DNA from 2 places in the Fontibacillus forbon genome. Region 1 is predicted to be linked to the other one. Evidence: riboswitches for the same ligand, from Rfam matches in the RefSeq annotation. Region 1 holds a riboswitch; the other holds the start of a gene.
The links. Region 1 has a riboswitch for cyclic di-AMP ahead of ACLB09_RS22025 (TrkH family potassium uptake protein). Riboswitches for the same ligand answer to the same signal wherever they lie in the genome.
Positions count from the first base shown of each region.

Region 2: it holds a riboswitch for cyclic di-AMP, as region 1 does, so the genes downstream of both, ACLB09_RS05005 (3D domain-containing protein) here and ACLB09_RS22025 (TrkH family potassium uptake protein) in region 1, are expected to answer to the same signal.

Region 1 is NZ_JBKGFV010000006.1:184,597-189,058, forward strand. It holds gene ACLB09_RS22015 (cation:proton antiporter) at 1-218, opposite strand, end outside; gene ACLB09_RS22020 (potassium channel family protein) at 268-930, opposite strand; gene ACLB09_RS22025 (TrkH family potassium uptake protein) at 944-2,221, opposite strand; cyclic di-AMP (ydaO/yuaA leader) riboswitch at 2,346-2,506, opposite strand; gene ACLB09_RS22030 (CPBP family intramembrane glutamic endopeptidase) at 2,795-4,462, shown strand, end outside.
Region 2 is NZ_JBKGFV010000001.1:1,082,711-1,087,172, reverse strand. It holds gene ACLB09_RS05010 (polysaccharide deacetylase family protein) at 1-305, shown strand, start outside; gene ACLB09_RS05005 (3D domain-containing protein) at 360-1,043, opposite strand; cyclic di-AMP (ydaO/yuaA leader) riboswitch at 1,052-1,227, opposite strand; gene ACLB09_RS05000 (amino acid ABC transporter ATP-binding protein) at 1,403-2,125, opposite strand; gene ACLB09_RS04995 (amino acid ABC transporter permease) at 2,112-2,774, opposite strand; gene ACLB09_RS04990 (transporter substrate-binding domain-containing protein) at 2,871-3,698, opposite strand; gene ACLB09_RS04985 (alpha-glycosidase) at 4,166-4,462, shown strand, end outside.

The DNA.
Region 1 (4,462 bases):
GCCGAACCTACGGTCAGTATGGTTTGATTGATCAGCGATCCGCTGGATTCATGTATCAGATTCAAACCGGGCCCCAGCAGCATGCCGACGGCGATAAACACCGCAACGTCGGGCAACTTCAGCAATGCAGCCAATTTTCCGGAAACCATCCCGACGCTGATAACAAATAATATCAAAATAAGAAAGTGCCGAATCGCTTCAGTTGCGGCCGATTCCATCCCAGTCACACTCCAACCGTTTATCAAAATCAAAGATCAATAATAAAGATCATTCGTTGATGATTGCTTCAAATTCCTCAATGTTTTTCTTTGCTCCGATAAGAACCATAATGTCGCCTTGCGTCAGATGATCCATCGCCGTCGGCGCGATAATGACTCCACTCTCCCGGTGGATAGCCACAATGCTGCACCCGAACCGGGCTCTCGGGTTCAGATCACCCACGTTTTTCCCATTCAGGCATTCAGGCACTCTAAGTTCTACGATGCTATATTCTTTGGAAAGCTCAATGTAATCCAGCAGGTTCGGAGTCACAAGCTGATGGGCGACGCGTACCCCCATATCCCTCTCGGGAAAAATGACCCGGTCAACGCCCAATTTTTCCAGCGCCCGGCCATGGAGAACGGAAATCGCCTTGGCCACAACCGTCTTGATTCCAAGATCTTTGAGAAGGATGGTGGAAAGAATGCTCATTTGAATATCATCTCCGATCGCCACAATGCCGCAATCGAAATTCCGTACGCCTAACGATTTCAGCACTTCCTCATCCGTCGCATCGGCAACTACGGCATGCGTAAGACGATCGTTCCACTCTTCGACCACTTCCTCGCTCCGGTCCACGCCCAGAACCTCATAACCGAGGTTCATCAGCTCAAGCGCCAGACTGGAACCGAAACGCCCCAGTCCGATCACTACAAACTGCTGTGTTTTCATGTCGCTTTTCCCCTTATCCTATAATCATTTTGCCTTCGGGATGTCTATACAGTTCTTTACCCTTCTTCGGTCCGAGCGCATAAGCCAATGTCAAAGGCCCGAGCCGTCCGGCAAACATGGTGAAGCTGATAATGATTTTTCCGATGAGCGTCAGTTTCCCCGTGAGTCCCATCGTAAGCCCTACAGTCCCGAATGCGGACGTCGTCTCGAACAGAATGCTCAGGAAACTGGCGTCTTCCGTCGTCGACAGGACCATTGCTACGGCAATGACCAGAAATAAGGCCAACATCGTGATCGTTACGGCCTTGAATATCCGCTCCTGGGCCAAACGGTAACGGAACAGCACCAGGTCCGAACGGCCGCGGATCATCGAGATCACCGCTCCGACAAGGATCGTGAAGGTCGTCGTCTTGATGCCGCCTCCGGTCGAACTCGGCGAAGCCCCGATAAACATCAGGATGATCATAAAGAATTGAGTGGCCTGTCTAAGCCCGCCGATGTCCAACGTATTGGCCCCCGCGGTTCTGGGCGTCACCGACTGGAAGAATGAGCCCCAGATTTTCCCGCTCCAGTTCAGCGGCTCCAGGGTTTTGGAGTTCGTGAACTCGAATACGAAAATAACGAGCGCTCCGACCAGAATCAAGGCGGTAGTCATGGACAAAACCACTTTGGAATGCAGCGATAACTTACGGCGGCGCCGGAATTCGATCAAGTCGGATAGGACGATAAAGCCGATCCCCCCGGAAACGATCAGGAACATCGCTACGAAGTTAACGATCGGGTCATTGACATACTGGGTCAAGCTGCGATATTCGCCGAACAAATCAAAGCCAGCATTGTTGAACATGGAGACTCCATGGAAAATGCCGTAGTACAGCGCCCGGCCGAGCGGCATGTCGAAAGACCAACGGATGGCGAACAGCAGTGCCGCGCCGCTTTCGATGATCAGCGAGTACATCAACACTTTCCGGATCAAACGGACGATGCCTTCCATCGTATTCTGATTCATGGCCTCCTGAAGCAGAAGCCGGTCTTTCAGCGAGATTTTCCGTTTAAATACGAGAGCGAACAAGGTGGCCATCGTCATGAAGCCGAGCCCGCCAACCTGGATGAGCAACATGATGACAACCTGGCCGAACGTCGAAAAATACGTACCTGTATCCACTACGACGAGCCCGGTTACGCAGGTTGCCGAGGTCGCGGTGAAGAAAGCGTCGATAAAAGGAAGCGATTCTCCGGTCGTACTTGAAATCGGCAGCATCAGAAGCAGGGCACCGACCAGGATAATCATGGCGAACCCCAGTACTAAAACCTGGGGCGGAGAGAACTTGATCCATTTGGATATCAACGCGGTCACCTCATTACCAATTTTGGGCAAAAAAGAAAAAAGCACTGGAAATCCAATGCCTTTTGATTGGTCCCTGCTGCAAAGGCCTACGAGGTTAGCTGACGGATTCGGGCTTGCGCGGTCTGCCCTATTCGCTCTTTCACCAGGTCCGGGACCCGTGAAACAGACGAAATTCACCCCTAAATATCGGTTCCCCCGTTTTCGGTAGAAATTCGGCCACTATATAAATTTCATTTGTTTTCATTTCATTTTCGTCAAATTGGATTATAAGCCTTATTCCCTTCCACCACAAAGGTTTAATTGGATGAAATAGCTCGATAATAACCTAAAAGGAAGGAAACAAGCCGCAGGTTGAAGCCTTCTCTAAGCTATGCTTGAGTTTGCCGTGGTTATTGCGTCTTTTCATGAAATTATCCTCATCTCTGGCGCCGCGAACTCCCCTGTGTTATCTTTACTTTGATGTAGATGTGCCGAAAACATACAGTTTCACAAAAAATCGTTAAAAGGAGTTTTTGCATGGATTCCTACTCAAAACCGCAGACGCGAAGGATGAAAACCCGGACGTTATGGATACTTGCCGCCATCGGGCTGATCGTCTTTATTCTGCTTCAAATCGTTCCCGCTACCGACTCTGAAACCCTGCAAATGGAGCAGTCAGCCGAGTTGATCACCAAAGCACAGGCCGAGGAATCCGCGGCCAAGTTCGCGGAAACCACGCTCGGTTTGTCCGGTCCTTTCGACGACGCGCTGGTTACTTATGAAACGCGTGCCGATATATACGGATATCTAACCCGAGAAGACCTGATGGTTGACTATCTGAAAAAATATGAGAAGCAATTTCCATATGACATCTTCCAGGTCCGGTTTAAAAAGCCCGGCGGGCTTCTAAGCTCTTTAACGGTCGATGTCCATATGACGACGGGCAAAGTTGTCGGCTTTAAGGAAATTCCCGAGACCGGGTTTCCGGGCTTGGGGATTAGCGATTCATCTGACGCCGTTTCCGCAAATTCGGGAGTAGAGGGCCTTACCTGGGAGGAAAAGCTGGCGTTGGCCCATCCTTATTTGAAGTCGCTCGGTTACGGCGACGATACCCAGCTGGTTGTCGATGAAACCCCGGCGGGCTTGGCGTTAACGGTCACGGGCTATGAAGCCGGACAATCCAATGCGCAAATCGATATCGTTTTCTACGAAGGCAAAGTCTCGGGGATCGAGAGTTACTTTACCGTTCCGCAAAGCCATACGGATTACGTTAAAGGCCAAACGACGATCGCCAATTGGCTGACTTATGCCGGCTACGCTTTATTGACTTTTGTACTGGGAATATTGGCTATCGTTTATAGCGCGTTGACCAAGGTACATACTTCATTCAAGCGGGGAATATTACTTTCTTCCATATATTTCGTAATTTCCATGGGCTCGGCGATCAATATGCTTCCTTATTTCGAAAAAGAAGGATTAAGCGGCCCACTGCTGATCTTTGGGCTTTTGTTCCAGGGGGGCGTTACTTTGGTGCTTGCCGGTTCGGTGTATTTCTCGCTGGTCGGTGGCGACGGGCTCTGGCGTAAACAAGGGATTAACCTATGGGGCCGGGCCAAAGAGCAGGGTTATGGACGACACGTCCTGACTTCCATGGCCGATGGCTATGCCTGGGCGCTTATCTTATTGGGCGTTCAGTCGGTAATCTTCTTTATTCTGGAAAAAACGATCCATATGTGGTCCACCACGGACGCATCCCAATCGCCTTATAATATGGTTTATCCCGTTCTGCTTCCTTTGCTCGCCTGGGTGGCAGGCATCGGGGAAGAGGCCGTATACCGGCTGTTCGGAATTCCGATGTTGAAAAAAATGTTCCGCAGCACGCTCGTCGCGAGCGTCATTACTACGCTGATCTGGGCATTCGGCCACACGCTGTATCCGATCTATCCGGTCATCTCCCGTCCGATCGAACTATTGATCATCGGGTTGCTGTTCAGCTTCATTTTCCTGCGTTACGGATTTATCGCCGTTCTCTTCTCGCATGTCATCTTCGACAGCATTCTGATGTCGCTGAGCATCATGTTTACGGGCGGAACGGTAAATATCGCCGCAGGCATATTCTACATCGCATTGCCGGCGATCGTCGCCTATGTGATCTACCTGTTCAATCCTCCGGGTAAGGAACGACCGCCCGTTCCATCGCAAAAG
Region 2 (4,462 bases), on a different contig from region 1:
TACGTCCTCCCTACGGAGAAATCAACGAGGAGCAAATCAAGTGGGCGAAGACACACGGCTATACGATCGTAAACTGGAATGTAGATTCCCTTGACTGGAAGGGGCTTAATGCGGAAAAAGTGAAACAGAACGTACTTCAAGCCCTCGGTCCGGGATCCATCGTACTCCAGCATGCCGGCGGCGGCACGGGATCCGATTTATCCGGAACGATCCAGGCCTTGCCCGACATTATCCGGTCTCTAAAAACGCAAGGATACCATTTCGTAACGCTTCCCGAGTTATTGCATACCCCGAAATACAAATAAGAAACAAACTAAAAAGCAGCTTCCGAAACGGAAGCTGCTTTCGTTGACTTAAATTTATTCGATAACGTAAAGCTTGACGTCCTGATATCCAAATTGGCTAACCGACTGCTGACTGCCCGGAATGAAAATATCGATGCGATTGCCTTTAATGGCCCCACCCTGGTCGGTTGCGGTCGCTACAAAGGCATTCTTCGGCAAATTGGCATGGGAATGTCCCGTCACCAATACTTTTGTGCCCATTGGAATTACTTTGGGATCTACCGCAATCGTACCCAGCTGCAGCGGTTCACCGAAATAATCCACCGCTCCCCACTTGCCATTCTCGCTGGCAGCGGATGAATAAGCCGTTGCTTTGACGTCGATCGTTTTGGAATAGGCGAAAGATTTGCCCCAAGCTTCAACAACCTTGTCGGACGTTGAGACTTTCAAAGCAGACAAAGTTTGCGGGTTTTGCGTTTCGTTTGCGCTGGCGGAAGCCATCGAAACCAAGGCGTTCGATCCGGTTCCCGGTATGACGATATCCAAGCCGCCATAAATGTTAGTCGCTTTAATACTCGGATTTGCGCTGATCAGCTTGTTCAAATCGACGCCGTACTTCTTGGCGAGAATGTAGAAGGTGTCTCCCTCCTTCGCTTTATGTACCGAATCCGCATGAACAGGAATAGTTTGTAATGCTCCTGCCATACCTACTGCAATGATTGCCGCCTTGAAGGCAAGTGCCATGTTCTTATGTTTGATCATGATGTTCCTCCTTTTACTTTCGCCTGCGGAGTTAGTTGTCGGGTTCGGGAAAAAAGGATTGGTTCCCTGCGTCGTTTCTTACGCTTCACCCCAAGAACGCTGTCCACGGTTCAAGTCTGACAGCATTTCGGTAAATCGTCCCCCGCACCTGCGCCATGGCAGGTTTTGGCCTAATCAATATATCACAATTTTGTAACCAAAAGGCGATGAAAATGTTTCCATACTACAAAAAATGGCGGGATGACAACGAAATTCGATCGTCATTCCGATGACAATTTAGTAAGAGGATGGATCAATTACAACAGCAAAAAACCGCCGGTCATCCTATTCCGGCGGTTTTAGTGTTATTGATAAGATTACAGCACTTTGCTGAGAAAATCTTGAGTACGCTGATGTTTCGGCGCACCGAACACATCCTGGGGCGTACCTTGTTCCATTATGACGCCCTGATCCATGAACAGGATCCGATCGCCCACTTCGCGGGCAAAGCCCATTTCGTGCGTGACGATCACCATGGTCATGCCTTTGTCGGCAAGGTTCTTCATGACGTCCAGCACTTCGCCGACCATTTCGGGATCCAGCGCTGATGTCGGCTCGTCAAACAGCATGACGTGGGGCTCCATCGCCAGCGCGCGGGCAATGGCGATCCGCTGCTTTTGTCCGCCGGACAGCTGCGAAGGATAAGCGTCCCGCTTGTCTTCCAATCCGACCGTCCGCAGCAAATCCATAGCAAGGATTTCCGCTTTGCCCTTCTCGGTTTTCTTCACGCGGATCGGCGCCATCGTAATGTTGTCGATCACGCTTTTGTGGGGAAATAAATTGAACTGCTGAAACACCATCCCCATTTTTTCCCGGGTTTTATTGATGTCGTGGCGTTTCTCGGTAATCGATTGACCCTCAAATGTGATTTCGCCTTCAGTCGGCTCCTCCAGCAGGTTCAGGCAGCGCAGAAATGTACTCTTGCCCGAGCCGCTGGGCCCGATAACGACAACGACCTCTCCTTTGGCGATTTCCAGGTCGATGCCCTTCAGTATGTGAAGCTGACCGAACTTTTTATGCAAATTTTTAACGGTGATCACTAGCTCTCAACTTCCTTTCGAACAGACCCAGAATGCGGGACAATGTGAATGTCAAAATAAAGTACATGATAGCAACAATCAGATAAGGCGTCATGCCGTCATAAGTAATGGTTACCACGGCACCGGATTGGAACATGAGTTCCGTAATCCCGATAAAGGATACGATCGATGATTCCTTGATAATCGTGACAAACTCGTTCCCGATCGCCGGAAGTACCGACTTGATCGCTTGCGGAACAATGATAAAGCGCAGCGACATCCACCGGCTCATCCCCAAAGAACGAGCGGCTTCCCCTTGTCCGCGGTCCACGCCCTGAATCCCCGCACGGAAAATTTCCGCGAGATAAGCCGAGCTATTGATGGAAAGCGTAATCGCGCCGGACTGAATCGGCGAAAAATTGATGTTGAAGGCCGTAGAAAAACCGTAGTGAATAATTAACAACTGCACAAGCATCGGGGTTCCGCGCAAAAATTCAACCCAGGCATGCCCGATAAAGCGGACAATTCTCCAAGGAGACATCCGCAAAAGAGTGATGATTAAACCTAAAATAAATCCGCAGAGCACCCCCAGGGCAGCCAGAAGCAGCGTGTACTGCAAACCGGTCAGAAAATAACTGCGGTACTCCCAAAACATCGTAAAAAGCTCCATGTCCCAACATTCCTCCTATTTTACCTCAAAAGCCTTGACAAAAAAACAGAAAATAGCGAATAGGCTCCGCTATTTTCTGCAACAATCGGTCCGTGATTATTTTTCGGCAAGCGCGCTGGCTTCGGTAACGAATTTATCGATCGAGCCATCGCTCAGAAGACGGTCAAGCGTTGCGTTCACTTGATCGAGCATTTCCTTATTGCCTTTCTTCACGCCGACGACATAGCCTTCGTCTTCGGTTACCGGTTTGGCGTCAGTGATGCTGAGGCCTTCCACGTTTTTGACGAACGATTCGGCAACAGGTCCTTCGATGATCGCCACATCCACGCGGCCCGATTTCAGTTGCATAATGATATCGTTAATTTTCCCAAGGGAAGTCAGCTTGGCATTAGGCACCGTTTTGGCCATATCTTCTTGGATCGAACCTTTTTGTACGCCGATTTTCAAACCTTCCAGCGACTCCATGGTCGCGTATTTATCTTTGTTTTCCGTGAGCGAAACGATGGATTGCTCGGCTTTGTAATAAATTTGGGACATATCGATTTGCTCCGCACGCTCCGGTTTCGGGCTCAAGCCCGAAATGACCAGGTCCACACGTCCGCTTTCCAGTTCATTCAGCAGGGAATCGAACTGCATATCCTTGATTTCCAGTTCGGCGCCAAGGTCCTTGGCGATTTCCTTAGCGATTTCGATATCGAAACCAACGATTTCGTTATCGCCTTTCTCGTTTTTGATCTTGAATTCATACGGCGGGAAATCCGCGCTCGTACCGATGATCAGCTTCTTGGAGGCTGCACCGTTATCGGCCGCTCCCTGGTTATTCGCCGGAGTGTTGCTGGCATCGTTATTCTTATTTTGTCCGCATGCGGCAAGTACGGTTGTCACCATCATCAGCGCTACAAATAAAATACCCCATTTTTTCATCTGTCTCTCTCCCGTCAAAAAAATATTTATGTTCGACAATTAATTTACTGGGCTAATTATAAATCAACCTGTATATATATGCAAAGAGATTTCTCAATGATTCATCATAATTTCACACATTATTTTTTATAATTATTTATAATACGCCATTTTATTATAACTTTGGTCAATTTAGCGTGAATGTTATTTGGTGAGTTAATTCAAAATTTATTATAAATTTTTACAATATTCAGAAGGCTCATATTTTATATTCCCCAAAACTCAGCCTATATATCAGAGATTCCTTTCATGCATTCCGGCTGTATTTTTATTAAAATTTATAATTTTCAAATATAGGCGAACTCTTCGGTCAAAATAAACATACATGTGTAAAGTGTGGGAATAATGGTTCATATCAGGTCTCATTTGGTTATTAATTAGCTGATAAACATGACTCATTTTTCCAAGCTACGTAAGGAGGTGGCCCTATGCTACTTGAAGCTCTATACCATGTACCGCGAGATAAATGGGCCTATGCCTACGACACTGCAACTATACATTTGCGGGTGCGAACCAAGCGGGACGACGTGGAGCAAGTGTTTGCGATGACTGGCGATAAGTATGACTGGGATGGAACGTATCAGGAAATCCCATTGGAAAAAGCGGCTCACGACCGGATGTTCGATTACTGGGAAGCCGCCGTGAAACCCAAATTCAAACGCCTTTCCTATGCTTTTAAACTGATTGCGGGATCTGAAACCGTGTATATGCTGGATACCGGAATT